DNA from 2 places in the Sulfitobacter guttiformis genome. Region 2 is predicted to be linked to the other one. Evidence: riboswitches for the same ligand, from Rfam matches in the RefSeq annotation. Region 2 holds a riboswitch; the other holds the start of a gene.
What was found. Region 2 has a riboswitch for thiamine pyrophosphate ahead of thiD (bifunctional hydroxymethylpyrimidine kinase/phosphomethylpyrimidine kinase). Riboswitches for the same ligand answer to the same signal wherever they lie in the genome.

Region 1: linked by a shared signal. The riboswitch ahead of thiB (thiamine ABC transporter substrate binding subunit) and the one ahead of thiD (bifunctional hydroxymethylpyrimidine kinase/phosphomethylpyrimidine kinase) in region 2 are both predicted to bind thiamine pyrophosphate.

The regions. Positions count from the first base shown of each region.
Region 1 covers NZ_RAQK01000001.1:1,443,632-1,450,156, reverse strand. Annotated here, with positions in the region: gene cobO (cob(I)yrinic acid a,c-diamide adenosyltransferase) at 13-612, opposite strand; gene C8N30_RS07215 (DMT family transporter) at 635-1,612, opposite strand; gene C8N30_RS19295 (DM13 domain-containing protein) at 1,684-1,860, opposite strand; gene C8N30_RS07210 (hypothetical protein) at 2,300-2,680, shown strand; gene aroC (chorismate synthase) at 2,751-3,854, opposite strand; TPP riboswitch at 3,946-4,045, shown strand; gene thiB (thiamine ABC transporter substrate binding subunit) at 4,080-5,057, shown strand; gene C8N30_RS07195 (thiamine/thiamine pyrophosphate ABC transporter permease ThiP) at 5,033-6,525, shown strand, end outside.
Region 2 covers NZ_RAQK01000001.1:1,085,943-1,092,467, reverse strand. Annotated here, with positions in the region: gene C8N30_RS05355 (thiazole synthase) at 1-630, opposite strand, end outside; gene thiS (sulfur carrier protein ThiS) at 634-831, opposite strand; gene C8N30_RS05345 (FAD-dependent oxidoreductase) at 821-1,801, opposite strand; gene thiD (bifunctional hydroxymethylpyrimidine kinase/phosphomethylpyrimidine kinase) at 1,798-2,613, opposite strand; TPP riboswitch at 2,677-2,775, opposite strand; gene C8N30_RS05335 (hypothetical protein) at 2,781-3,512, opposite strand; gene C8N30_RS05330 (isoprenylcysteine carboxyl methyltransferase family protein) at 3,458-3,955, opposite strand; gene C8N30_RS05325 (type III polyketide synthase) at 3,955-5,019, opposite strand; gene C8N30_RS05320 (hypothetical protein) at 5,291-6,070, shown strand; gene secE (preprotein translocase subunit SecE) at 6,150-6,347, shown strand.

The sequences.
Region 1 (6,525 bases), 360 kb from region 2:
GATTTGCGCGGTTTAGTAATCCACACCGCGCTGCGCCTTAATCCCTGCCTTGAACGGGTGCTTTACCTCGGTCATCTCTGTGACCAGATCGGCATAATCGCAGAGCTCCGGTTTGGCGTCACGACCGGTCAGTATAACGCCTGTTCGCTTGTCCCGCGCCTCAAGTCCTGCGAGGACATCAGCAACCGAAAGGTAGTCATACCGCATCGCGATGTTGATCTCGTCCATGACGATAAGGTCGTATTCACCGCTTTCCATCATCTCGCGCCCTTTGGCAAAGGCCGCTTGGGCGGCTGCAATGTCGCGGTCCTTATCTTGGGTATCCCACGTGAAACCTTCCCCCATTGTGTGCCATGTGACCTCGCCCAGACGGTCGAAAAACTGGCGCTCGCCGGTTTTCCATTTGCCTTTGATGAACTGCACAACGCCTACTTTCTGTTTCCAGCCCAGCGCACGTACAATCACGCCAAATGCGGACGAGGATTTACCCTTTCCTGCGCCGGTATGGACAAGAACCAGCCCCTTTTCAGGGTCTTTCAACTCGGACACGCGTTTGCGTTGTTCGGTTTGACGTTCTTGCATTTTAGTTTTGTGGTCTGTGGTGTCGGTCATCTGGTGTCTCCTTTAGGGGGCATTATTCCGGGGTTCCTTGCGGGGGCACATTGGCCTTTGATTTGCTTCTGTCCAGTCCCAACTGGCGCTCGCGCCATATAATCAACACGCCGCCCGCGATCACCAGTGCGGCACCAGTAAGGATGGCCACGGTGGGCAGTTCTCCAAATACGGCCCATCCGATGAGGCTGGCAAAAATCATCGAGGAATAGTCGAAAGGCGCGAGCATGGAGGCTGCGCCGAAGCGCAGCGAGGACGTAACGAGAATCTGGGCAATCCCGCCGATCATGCCCGCCGCGACCATTAAACCCGCGACCTGCCATGTCGGTGTGATCCAGTCGAGGGCGCTCCAGCCGGTCAACTCGCCCAGAGGATAGGTGAGCAACGAAAGGCAGGTGGCAGTCAGTGAAAAGTAAAACACGATGGCAGCCGTGTGTTCGGTCTGGACCAGCTTTCGCACATGGATCTGTACCAATGCACGCAACACAGATGCGGCCAGCACCATCAAGGCGCTTATAGTGGCCGTGCGTGTAACCGCATCCGCCTCGAGTGAAAGGCGCGGTGCCAGCACAATCAACACGCCGATCAGCCCCAAAGCCACTGCGGACAATCGAAATAGACGCACTCGCTCGCCCAGCAGTACTGCAGCAAACAGGACGGTAAACATCGGTGTGGCATAGCCGATTGCCGTCACTTCGGGCAGGGGCAGCAGGCCAAGGCCGCCAAAGGTAAGCGCCATGGCCGTGGTGCCGAAGATGCCGCGCCAGACATGGCCCACGAAGTTCTGGGGGATCAGACCGGTACGCAGATCATGCTGTTGCCAAAGCCACAGAATGATCACGGGAAAAGCAAAGACGGAGCGAAAAAAGACGGCCTGCGGCGGTGGAACAGTTTCCGAGGCGCTTTTGATCAATGCCGCCATTACCATGAACAAAAAAAGAGAACACAGCCTGAGTGTGATCGCCGTGCCCGGCCTGTTTGCTGTCATGTTCTGCGCCATGATTTTATGTGCGCCCTTGGGCCAAAAAGATCAAGCAGGCAGCAACTGTGCAAGCCGCTGCCCGCGCAACATTATTTCAGTAACGCAACACCGAGGGGCACGGCGAATTGGTCCCACCAGATGTAGATCTCGTTGAGGCCGTCTACGTTAACCAATGCGGGCACGATAAAACTTTGATCGCCTTTGACGGAGTTGAGAGCACCGACACTGGTGCCCCTGACATACGCGCCATCTTTTTCGACGTCCACGCTTGGGTCAGGGGCGCCATCAAGCGGGAAGCCGTCACTAAGGGTGGTGGTGTATGAGCCATTTGCATTTTTCGAAACTGCGATACAGCCTGTCGTAATATGATCGCTTGCGGCGCCAAAAGTACCAGTTGGATCGGCGGCGGTAAACGTAGGTGCAGCGAGCGCGATAGACAGGACAAGCAGGGCAGAGGAGATAGGCCCTATAAGTAGGTTCCTTGTTCGGATTTATATTTATGTATCAAACCCTCTTTGGAGTTAGGAGCCGAATGTTGCAAAACGCAGCTGCGTGATTTTTGTATCGGTTGGTTCAAAATAAGACTGAGGTTAGTTTAAGGCACGGCCGAGAGAGTTCGACGAAGTCGAGGCGATCCGCAAGGCGACAGATGTCTTTTGGCGGCATGGCGATCAGGATGCTTCCCTCCCAGACTTGCTGGAGGGAATGGGGCTGACGCGGGGCGATCTATATAAGGGGTTCAAAGACAAAAAAACCTATCTGCGTGTGCTTGAGTATTGCGAAAGCAAAGCTGTGGCGGATGCTTTTACCCTGCTGGTTGGCCAGCCCGGTGCAGATGACGTTGAACGCATTGTGGCGTTGTTTGACAGTATTTCAATCGCGGCCCTGCGCGGGGAGCACAGAGGCTGTTTTCTGCGCACCGCAGCGAGTGGCGGGAGATGTAGACCCGATATTTCGGGGGCCGTGCTTCTTAAGATGCACGGTGGATTTGTGCGGCCTCTCCAGCACATACGATACTACCGGAAGTTGAAATCACGCGCCTCGCGGGTGTTCTGGTTCCGCAGTATGCCGGGTTGCGGATGCTAGTCCGCTCACGATTGCCGTAGGGTATATTGGAGCAGTTGGTGCAAGGTATACCACATATTCTAAGCCGCCCCTAACCGATGTGCCCGCGATTTGTACCAATCTGGCCGCGGTGCAGCAGAAGGTGGTCAAGAATAACACAAGCCATCATCGCTTCGCCCACAGGCACGGCGCGAATACCAACACAGGGGTCATGGCGACCTTTAGTAATAATCTCGGTTTCCTCGCCCTGTTTCGTGATTGTCTTACGGGTGGTGAGGATTGACGAGGTGGGCTTGACCGCAAAGCGGACAACAATGTCCTGACCTGTACTGATCCCGCCCAAAATCCCGCCAGAGTGGTTGGAGGAATAGCGCGGCTGACCGTCATCCCCCATGAAGATTTCGTCTGCGTTAAGCTCTCCGGTTAGCATCGCGGCGGACATGCCCTCGCCAATCTCGACGCCCTTGACGGCGTTGATGCTCATCATTGCGGCGGCTAGATCGGTATCGAGTTTGGCGTAGACTGGCGCGCCGATCCCTGCCGGTACGCCGCGTGCGGTGACTTCGATTATCGCACCTACAGAGGACCCTGATTTACGCAGATCATCGAGATAGGCTGACCAATCGGTCGCGGCCTGCGCATCGGGTACCCAAAACGGGTTTTGCGCAATCTGGTCCCAGTCAAAGGCATCGCGGTTGATCTTGTTAGGGCCCATTTGCACCATGTAGCCTGTGATCTGGACATTCGGGGCAATCGCTTTGATCGCCTCACGGGCCAGACCGCCTGCGGCTACGCGGCTAGCCGTTTCGCGCGCCGAGGAACGCCCGCCGCCGCGATAATCCCGCACACCGTATTTCTGGAAATAGGTAATATCGGCATGACCGGGGCGAAACTTATCCTTGATGTCGCCATAGTCCTTGGAGCGTTGATCGGTGTTCTCGATCATTAGTTGGATTGGTGTGCCGGTCGTGACGCCCTCGAAGGTACCGGACAGAATCCGTACCTCGTCTGCCTCACGGCGCTGAGTAGTGTATTTGTTCTGGCCTGGTTTGCGCTTGTCGAGCCAGTGCTGGATCATTTCAGGCGTGACCTCGACGCCAGGAGGGCAGCCATCGACAGTTGCCCCCAATGCAGGGCCGTGGCTTTCGCCCCAAGTGGTCACGCGGAAAAGATGGCCAAAGCTGTTCATCGACATGGGAGGTCTCCTTTGCACACTGCCTTAGCGGGCGAGCGGCAGTGCCTCAAGTGGTTTTGGCTTGCCAAAGGGACGCGCCCCTCCTAACCCTGTTCATACCTCGGGGAGCACCTTTGTGCTGAGATTGCGAAAGCTGACCCGTCGAACCTGAACCGGTTAACACCGGCGGAGGGAAGGTCTGGACATACTTCCATCACCTCTCTGCGCCGCAATTTGGAGGATGCGATGAAGTATCTCACGTTTGCGACTGCAACACTGGCGGCGACCGCTGCATTGGCGGAGACGCCCGAACTAGTTGTCTATACCTATGACAGTTTTGTGAGCGAATGGGGGCCAGGTCCTGCAATCGAAAAAGCTTTTGAAGAGACCTGCGGCTGCGATCTCAAGCTTGTCGGTCTCGGGGACGGGGCCGCACTTTTGGCTCGGCTTAAGCTGGAAGGGGAGCGCTCTGATGCGGATGTGGTGATGGGTCTTGATACTTCCCTGATCGCGGCGGCAAAAGAAACAGGTCTGTTTGCAGAGACTGCGGTAGAGGCGGAATATACACTTCCCATTGCGTGGGCGGACCCTGTTTTTGCTGCATATGACTGGGGCTATTTCGCGTTTGTCCACAACAAGGATCTGATCCCGCCTGCGAATTTCACAGCGCTGGGTGAAAGTGATCTGAAGATCGTTATTCAGGATCCGCGGTCCTCGACACCCGGTCTGGGTCTGCTGATGTGGGTGAAAGCAGCGTATGGCGATGATGCGCCGGCAATCTGGGACGGTCTGGCCGACAATGTCGTAACCGTGACAAAAGGCTGGTCGGAAGCTTACGGCCTGTTTCTGGAGGGCGAGGCCGATATGGTTCTGAGCTATACAACCTCACCTGCCTACCACCTGATTGCGGAACAAGATGACGGCAAAGCGGCAGCGGCATTTGACGAAGGTCATTACATGCAAATCGAAGTTGCGGGCAAACTGGCGGGAACGGACCAGCCCGAGCTAGCCGATTTGTTTCTGAACTTTATGGTCGGTGAGGCGGCTCAAACGATTTTGCCGACAACGAACTGGATGTATCCCGCTGTGACACCTGCGGGAGGGCTTCCCGAAGGGTTTGAAACGTTGATTGTTCCGGCAAAAGCGTTGCTGACGCCAGTCGACGAAGTGCCTGCAGTGCGTGAGGAGGCTTTGGCCGAATGGCTCAAAGCGCTGTCGCAGTAACCGGCGCTTCAATCAGTCCAAAGTCGGGGTTCAGCGCGGCACTGATTGTGCTGTCGTTGATCCTGCTTGCACTGGCAGCTGTCGCGAGCCGTGCGGAGTTGGGGGTTGGATTGGGGCCGAGCGATTGGGCGGCTGTACGGTTCACAGTTGTGCAGGCAGCTTGCTCATCTATCCTCTCCTGCATCCTTGCAGTGCCGGTGGCGCGGGCACTTGCACGGCGACGGTTCGTCGGGCGCGGGGTGCTTGTCACACTTCTGGGCGCCCCTTTCATTTTGCCGGTAATTGTTGCTGTGCTGGGGCTTTTAGCGGTTTTTGGGCGCAATGGATGGGTAAATGCGGGGCTGGAGGGGCTGGGCCTGCCTACGGTATCAATTTATGGACTACAGGGTGTTGTACTCGCCCATGTGTTTTTCAACATGCCCCTCGCAACGCGCCTTTTGTTGCAGGGGTGGCAGGGTATTCCCGCAGAGCGGTTCCGCCTCGTAGCGCAGCTGCGGCTGTCGCCGCGTGCAGTGTTTCGGGCAGTCGAGATGCCGATGCTGATGCAGGTGGTGCCTGGGGCCTTGGCGCTCGTGTTTGTGATGTGCCTGACCAGTTTTGCTGTGGCACTGACGCTGGGGGGCGGTCCGCGGGCGACCACGATCGAACTGGCGATTTATCAGGCTTTCCGGTTTGATTTTAATTTAGGGCGAGCGGCGCTTTTGTCCCTCGTGCAGTTGGTGCTGGCGGGCAGTATCGCGATGATCGCACTCTGGCTGGTGCCAAGGGTGCGCGTCGGCGGCGGTCTGGACCGAATTATGCCGCGATGGGACGCACGTGGCGGGGCGCAGCGCGCGGGCGACGCGGTAGTCATCTTCCTCGCGGCCCTGTTTTTGATGTTACCGCTGTTGGCGCTGGTCTGGCGTGGGCTTCTGGGGCTCCCTCAGATGCCGGTCGCAGTCTACAGCTCTGCAGGGACATCGATTGCCGTGGCGCTCGCGAGCATCGCATTATTGCTTTTTCTTGCGCTGCCTATGGCGGGTTGGATTGCCGGGCGCAGGGGTGTTGGTGTGGAGGCTGTAGGCCTGTTGGGTCTGTCTGCTTCGCCGCTGATGATTGGAACGGGGTGGTTTATTATGATCAACCCTTATGCCGATCCGTTTGACTTTGCACTGCCGGTGACGGTTCTGGTCAACGCTATGATGGCATTGCCGTTTGCCTTGCGCATTCTGGTGCCGCCGATGCGCGATACAGTGGCACAATACGGGCGGCTAAGCGCGATGCTGGGTATTCGGGGTTGGCGGCTGTGGCGTGTTCTGCTGTTGCCGAGGCTGCGCGCGCAGATCGGGTTTGCTGCGGGTTTGACGGGGGCGCTCTCGATGGGAGATTTGGGAGTGATCGCTTTATTTGCGGATCCGGAGCGCGTGACACTGCCCTTGCAGATGGTGCGCCTGATGGGCGCTTACCGAATGGACGCAGCAGCAGGGGC
Region 2 (6,525 bases):
GTCCGCTTCGGCCACTGCTGTATTGAGCAGTACTGCGTCAAATCCCAGCTCCATGGCCTGTGCCGCATGGCTGGGAAGGCCAAGACCCGCATCAATCACCATCGCGACATCGGGAAACGCAGCGCGCAGCGTGCGTAACCCATGGATATTGTTCAGCCCCATTCCCGATCCGATTGGTGCGCCCCATGGCATGAGTACGCGGCAACCTGCCTCCACCAGACGCGACGCCAGTACCTGATCCTCGGTGGTGTAGGGGAATACGTTGAAGCCGTCAGCGCAGAGCGCTTCTGCCGCCTCCACCAGCCCGAAAGGATCAGGTTGTAAGGTATCGGCGTGGCCGATAACTTCCAGTTTGATCCAGTCGGTTTGGAAATATTCCCTTGCCATCTGCGCTGTGGTGATTGCTTCGCGCGCAGAATGGCAACCTGCAGTATTGGGCAGCAGATGCACACCCAGCCCTCGTACCATGTCCCAAAAAGCCTGCCCTGCACCGCGCTCGCGGCGCAACGATACCGTGGCGACGGATGCGCCGCTGCTTATAAAGGCGGCCTCCATCACGCTGGGCGAGGGATAGCGTGCGGTGCCCAACATCATCGGGGTTTGTAGGGTGACGCCGTAAAAGTCGCGCATGTCTCAGCCCCCCTGCATTGCAGTTAAAACTTCGAGACGGTCACCGTTCGACAGCGCGGCCGTCGCGCGCATGGCGGCGGGCACAAAGCTGCCGTTCAAGGCTGTCGCCACCCGCGCTTCGCCCCAACCCAGCTCGGCAAGTGCAGTATCCAGATTATTTGACGCGATCTCGCGGACTTCACCGTTCACTTCAATCTTCATGGAATAGGTCTCCCCTTACACCAGTTAAAAGAAATTCTGCCGCCTGTTCAGCCAATGCAGGTGCCATTAAGTAGCCGTGTCGAAACAACCCGTTGAGGTGCAAAACTTGGCCGCGTCGCACGACACGTGGCACGTTGTCGGAGAAGGCCGGTCGCAGATCCGCCCCTGTTTCGACGATCGCGGCTTCGGCAAATCGTGGATCTAGGGCATAGGCTGCTGATAATAACTCCAGCGCCGATCGTGTTGTTATGGGGCCGCGTGCCTCGCTCTCGATTTGGGTGGCGCCCAGCATGAACAATCCACCGGCACGCGGAACCACATAAAGGGGATGGCGCGGATGCAGCAGGCGTACAGGGCGGTTCAGCGTAACTTCGTCCGTTTGCAGAATGATCATCTCTCCGCGCACGCCACGCAAGCCATCCAGACTCTCAGCGGCCGCCAGCCCGCGACAATCAATTATCAGTCCGGTAATGTCCCGCGGGTGCAGATCGGCAATCTCGACGCGAACGCCCGATGCTTCGAGGCTGTCGGCTAAATCAGTGAGGGCCTGTCGCGGGTCCAGATGTGCCTCGCCCTCAAAGAAAAGCCCACGTTTATGGCAGCCTTCCAGATCAGGTTCGAGAGATGCAATTGCGGCTGCGTCGCAGACCGTATGGCCGCTGGTGCGCGCGGCGAAACGGCCCAATTCGGCACGGTCCCTGTCGGGTGCAAGGACCAGTGTACCACGTTTATAAACATTTGTGACGCCCTGCCACAGTGATGCTGCTAACCGTCCGTGGCGCATTACGGGCGGCTCTGCCGTGGCTCCTTCGCATTCCGGAGCAAGCATTCCGCCCGCCCACCACGAACAGCTATGCCGCCCTGCCGCGCCGGTCCGGTCCAGCAATCTTGGGCGAATACCGCGCAAAAGGCATGACCGTGCGGCCCACAAACCTGCTACGCCAGCGCCAAGGATGGTTACATCTGTCATTGCGGGAAACCTTCACAGGTCCAAAGCGCATGGAAGTGATGGACAGGGCCATGGCCATTGCCAACGTCCAGCAGATCCGCAGCCGCAATGGCTGCCTGCAGATAGGCATGGGCCTTCCTGACGGCGTCTGGCAGGGGCATCCCGCGCGCGAGCCCTGCGGCAACCGCCGCTGACAGCGTGCAGCCCGTGCCATGTGTATTGCGTGTGGCGTGCCGTGGAGCTGACAGCCTGATCACATCATCTTTCGTAATCAACAAATCAACGCAATTTTTGCCGCTGGTATGCCCCCCCTTCATCAAAACCGCACGGGGTCCAAGGGCTAGAAGCGTACGTCCTTGTTCCAGCATTTGATACTCGTCCACCGCTTCGTCTGTTCCCAGCAGGCATGCGGCCTCCGGCAAGTTCGGGGTCAATAGTGTGGCCAAAGGCACCATGCGCGCGCGCAAGCTATCGACAGCCTCTACTGCCAAAAGGACATCACCCGACTTAGCGACCATCACAGGATCAAGGACAATCGGCACCGCGCTATTGGCAAGCCTGCCTGCCACAGCATCAATCGCGTCCGCATCGCCCAGCATGCCGATTTTTACCGCTGCTATCGCTAGATCGCCAAGGACTGCATCTATCTGGGCGCAAATCATGACAGGGGACAGCGTTTCGACGGCTGTGACCGCACGGGTATTTTGCGCAGTCACTGCCGTGATCACACTGGCGCCATAAACGCCTAAAGCGCTGAAAGTCTTGAGATCGGCCTGAATGCCCGCGCCGCCACCACTGTCGGAGCCCGCAATCGTTAGTGCCTGAGAAAACATAGCAGCCCCATTTTGCAAAAGGGCCAGCAGCATAGAAAACAGGAGGGAAATATGGCATTAATGCCAAAGCTTTACTCCGTTCCCTACGCCGGAATGACCCGGATCAGGTTCGATGGGTCAGCTTTCGCCTCTCAGCCTTGTCAGGCACCCCAACGGATGCACCACGTCTAGCGGTAAGAAAAATCCGTGTCAAATATTTTGGAATTGCATTTCTTCCGGAGTTGCACCGGCTGTAAGGTTTCGAACAGGAGCACTTTTGCCCTGTGATTATGTTTAGATCGCAGGCCAAAAGTCGGCGAATTTTCCGAAGTTTGTGGATATAGTGTAGCTGCTGAATTGGGGATGCCGATATTACAGTCTGTCAGCGAATTGTCGAGAAATGTCGGAAGGCCGGTGTTTATTTCCTTGAAGGCGGTCAGGTCAGTACCGAAATCATCCGGAATTTCGTACGTGAAAAGAGGCTTGCCCGAAGGGGCATCCGCTTCCGGTGGCGAACGTAGGATAAAAGGAGAAGCAACTGCTGCTACACCCTCCAGAAATTCCAGATCGAGCGTAAGATCGCGCAGATCCGACATCTGGGGCGCAGTGAAAGCGTGTTCGGCTTTTACCAGTATTAAGACGGTGCCGAGCGGCGGAGACTGGTCCTTTTCATACGCGCGCTGGGCATCTGAAAGGGGGCTGTCAGACAAGAACACACGGTGGATGTCATCGTCGAATGTGACGCGGGGAACGCTTGCGCCAATCAAAATGGTCAGGACCAAAATGAATGTGGCTACGATCTTGGGAAATGTCAGTGCCGCCAATCCAATCTTTTGCGCACCAAAACCGATTCCCGAAAACACTTCTACGTCGCTCTGAATGGGGCCAAAGCGTTGTGCTCGATCCGGATCCGGACCCACAACATAGCTGCATTGAGTATTGTGAATATCACCGCAACCCAGCCAAGCCCAATTACCATTGGTGCCACGATGATCTCGGCCACGACAAGCATGTAGTTGGGATGAGCAAAATACTTGAAAGGACCCCGGACAACGAGCGGTCCTTCGAGGACAATGATCCGAGTGGTCCAGCGTCTGCCCAGACTGCCCAATATCCAAAGGCGCAATACTTGCAGAACTGCAAAAGCACCGAGCCAAGTCAAGTCTACCGCCTCGTCATATCCGAAAACTACCAAACAGGTGATCCATGCAGTGTGCATCGCAACCATTACCGGATAATGTGCGGCCCCAACCTCATAAGCCCCTTTGGGCAGGAGCTTTGCGGTGTTTCGTTTTGCAATAACCAGTTCGCTAAGGCGCTGGATAATGATGAAGGCGAGAAACAGAAAGGTTGCTGTTTGCATCATGCGGCCTGCGCGCTGACCTGAAAGGGAAGGAAGGATGCAGTGAATCCTGGACCCAGAGCACATGACATCATCTGGCCCGTGTGGCCTGCTTGCAAAACGGCCTTTATCACAAACATGACGGTGGGGGCCGACATGTTTCCCGTAGTGCGCAGTGTGTCCCGCTCGGCATCGAGGGATCCATGCTCAAGGTGAAGTGCGTCTTCTATAGCGTCTACTACTTTTGCACCGCCCGGGTGACAGACGTAGCGGTCAATTTGAACATGATCGAGATCTGCTGCTTCGAGGGCGCCCTTTGTGGCTACCGCGAATTCTGCCGAAACAAACGCGGGAATAGAGCGGTCAAATACCACACCGAATCCTGCCTCGTCTACATCCCAGCCCATGATATCGAGTGTATCCGGCCAGATTTTTTGGTGACCCCGCCCCAGCGTTACAACATTCCCCGCCGCAGGCAAATCGGTACAAATACACGCGGCAGCAGATCCATCACCAAATAGAACGGTTGCGATGATATCCGCATTTTGCAGGCGGTCTGCGCGGAAGGAAAGGGAGCATGCCTCTACCACAACCAGCAAAACCTTGGACCCCGGACGCCCCGCAGCAAGTATCTGTGCTGTCGATAACCCCGATACGCCCCCTGCACAGCCAAGGCCGAAGACTGGAACCCGCATGATGTCCTCGCGAAATCCCATTTCGCCGAAAACCTGTGCCTCTAACGAAGGTGTCGCGATCCCTGTGGAGGTCACTGTAACAACGCAATCGACCTCGGCACCCGACCAGCCCGCGTCTTCGAGCGCGCGCTGTGCGGCCGCTATAAACATGCTCTTTGCGCCGCTTATGAAGGCGGTGTTGCGGTCTGACCATCCGTGTTCGGCGGAAAACCAGTCAATCGGCACAACCGAGTATCGTCTGTCGATACCCGCGGTTTCAAAGGTTTTTGAGAGTCGGTCAAATTGTGGGTACTTTTGACTGAATATGACTGCGGCGCGCTCCTTTACCTCCGACTGGGTGAGGCAATGGGGCGGGAGGGCGGTCGAAAGACCGTGTAAATAAACTGACATCAAAAAACCTTTTAATCTAAAAACCCGACGTGTCGCTTTGATGATCCAGTTGAAGATACGAGATTTAGCTAGTGCAGCACGGCCTAGGCTTATTTAACGCATGAAATGGCAATCCGTACCTCCTGGTGTTTCCGGCACAATGCGCCCGAAAGAATCGCATTGGAGGCTGCCTGAAAACAATGCCATTTTAGCGTCACATCCTCTTCATTGAAGTGCCGTAAAAGGCCCGCATACCAGCCGGTAATGATCTTCGGGCAATTGGTATGAGTAGATGACAGCAGCACCTAAAACATCACCCCAGCATAGCGAAGCAGCTGAAACAGGGCTTGATGAGCAATCATTAAGTGCGATCCGGTCGATTTTAACCGAGGAGACGCCTGTCCAAAGCCGTACACCTGTGCATGCCGCTGCCAAGGCAGGTGAGGTTCACGTCGACGAGGCACCGTTGGAGGCGAGAACTCCGACACGCGTCCGTCGAAAGGCCGACACCCTGCCCGAACTCGAGCGGCCAGATGATTCAGTTCGTATCGACCCCATCCGGAAGAAACGCTGGTTTTCCTTTCGGCGCAAGGGCGCGGCGATTGTGCGCAGCGCGCCATTAAAATCAAAACAGAGGGAATCAATGGTAAAGCCGTCCCGAACCAGCCCTCTTGTCGACCGTATCCGCGGCTATCGGCCCACAGCGGCGCATATCGCGCTGGCGGGCTTTGCCTTGTTGGTGCTTTTGCGGCCCTGGCTGATTCTTGGTCTCATGCTGGTTCTTGTATTTATAACGGTAGGCGTCTTTTTGATCGCCGGATATGATGGATTCTGGCACGGTGTGGTTAAGGCAAATCGCTGGTATGCCAGCCGCAGGCCCGCGCGTGCTGCCGTGTTGCACGCGCGTCTTGACAGATTTGCCATGCGCTGGGATGCCGTGCTCGACCGCTTCCCCGAAGGGACGGTTGATGGCTTTTATCTGCCGGACTTTGGTGACTTGGCCACAGCCGACGCGCGTCACGACGAAGCGCTAAAGCGACGTTTGGCGAGTTTGAATGAAAAAAGCGCCTAGCCTTGGTGGCATTTGAAGTCTTGAAACACGGCTCTTCTGCGGCTAAGTGCTGTTCCAGCGATAATTCAGGATGTATTCCATGGCCATGACCAATCCGCTTCAGTTCATTCAGCAAACCCGCGCAGAAGTCGCAAAGGTTGTCTGGCCAACGCGCCGCGAGGTGATGTTGACCACAGTGATGGTCTTTATTCTCGCTGCGTTGACGGCTGTGTTCTTTGCGTTGGTTGATATTGTGATCCGCGGCGGGCTCCAGTACGTGCTGACTATGTTTGGCTAATGCCGGCTACAGCTATGCGGTTGAAGGTTGTTTGACCTCAAATATCTTTTCCAACACTTGAATCCCAAGGGCGCGTGGGCTAGTCCGCAGATCTGTTCTGTGGCGCGTATGATTTGATTCGAGTTACGCATTGATATTCGTTGCAGGCGGCTGGGGCTTTTGCCCCTTAGTGTTTTTA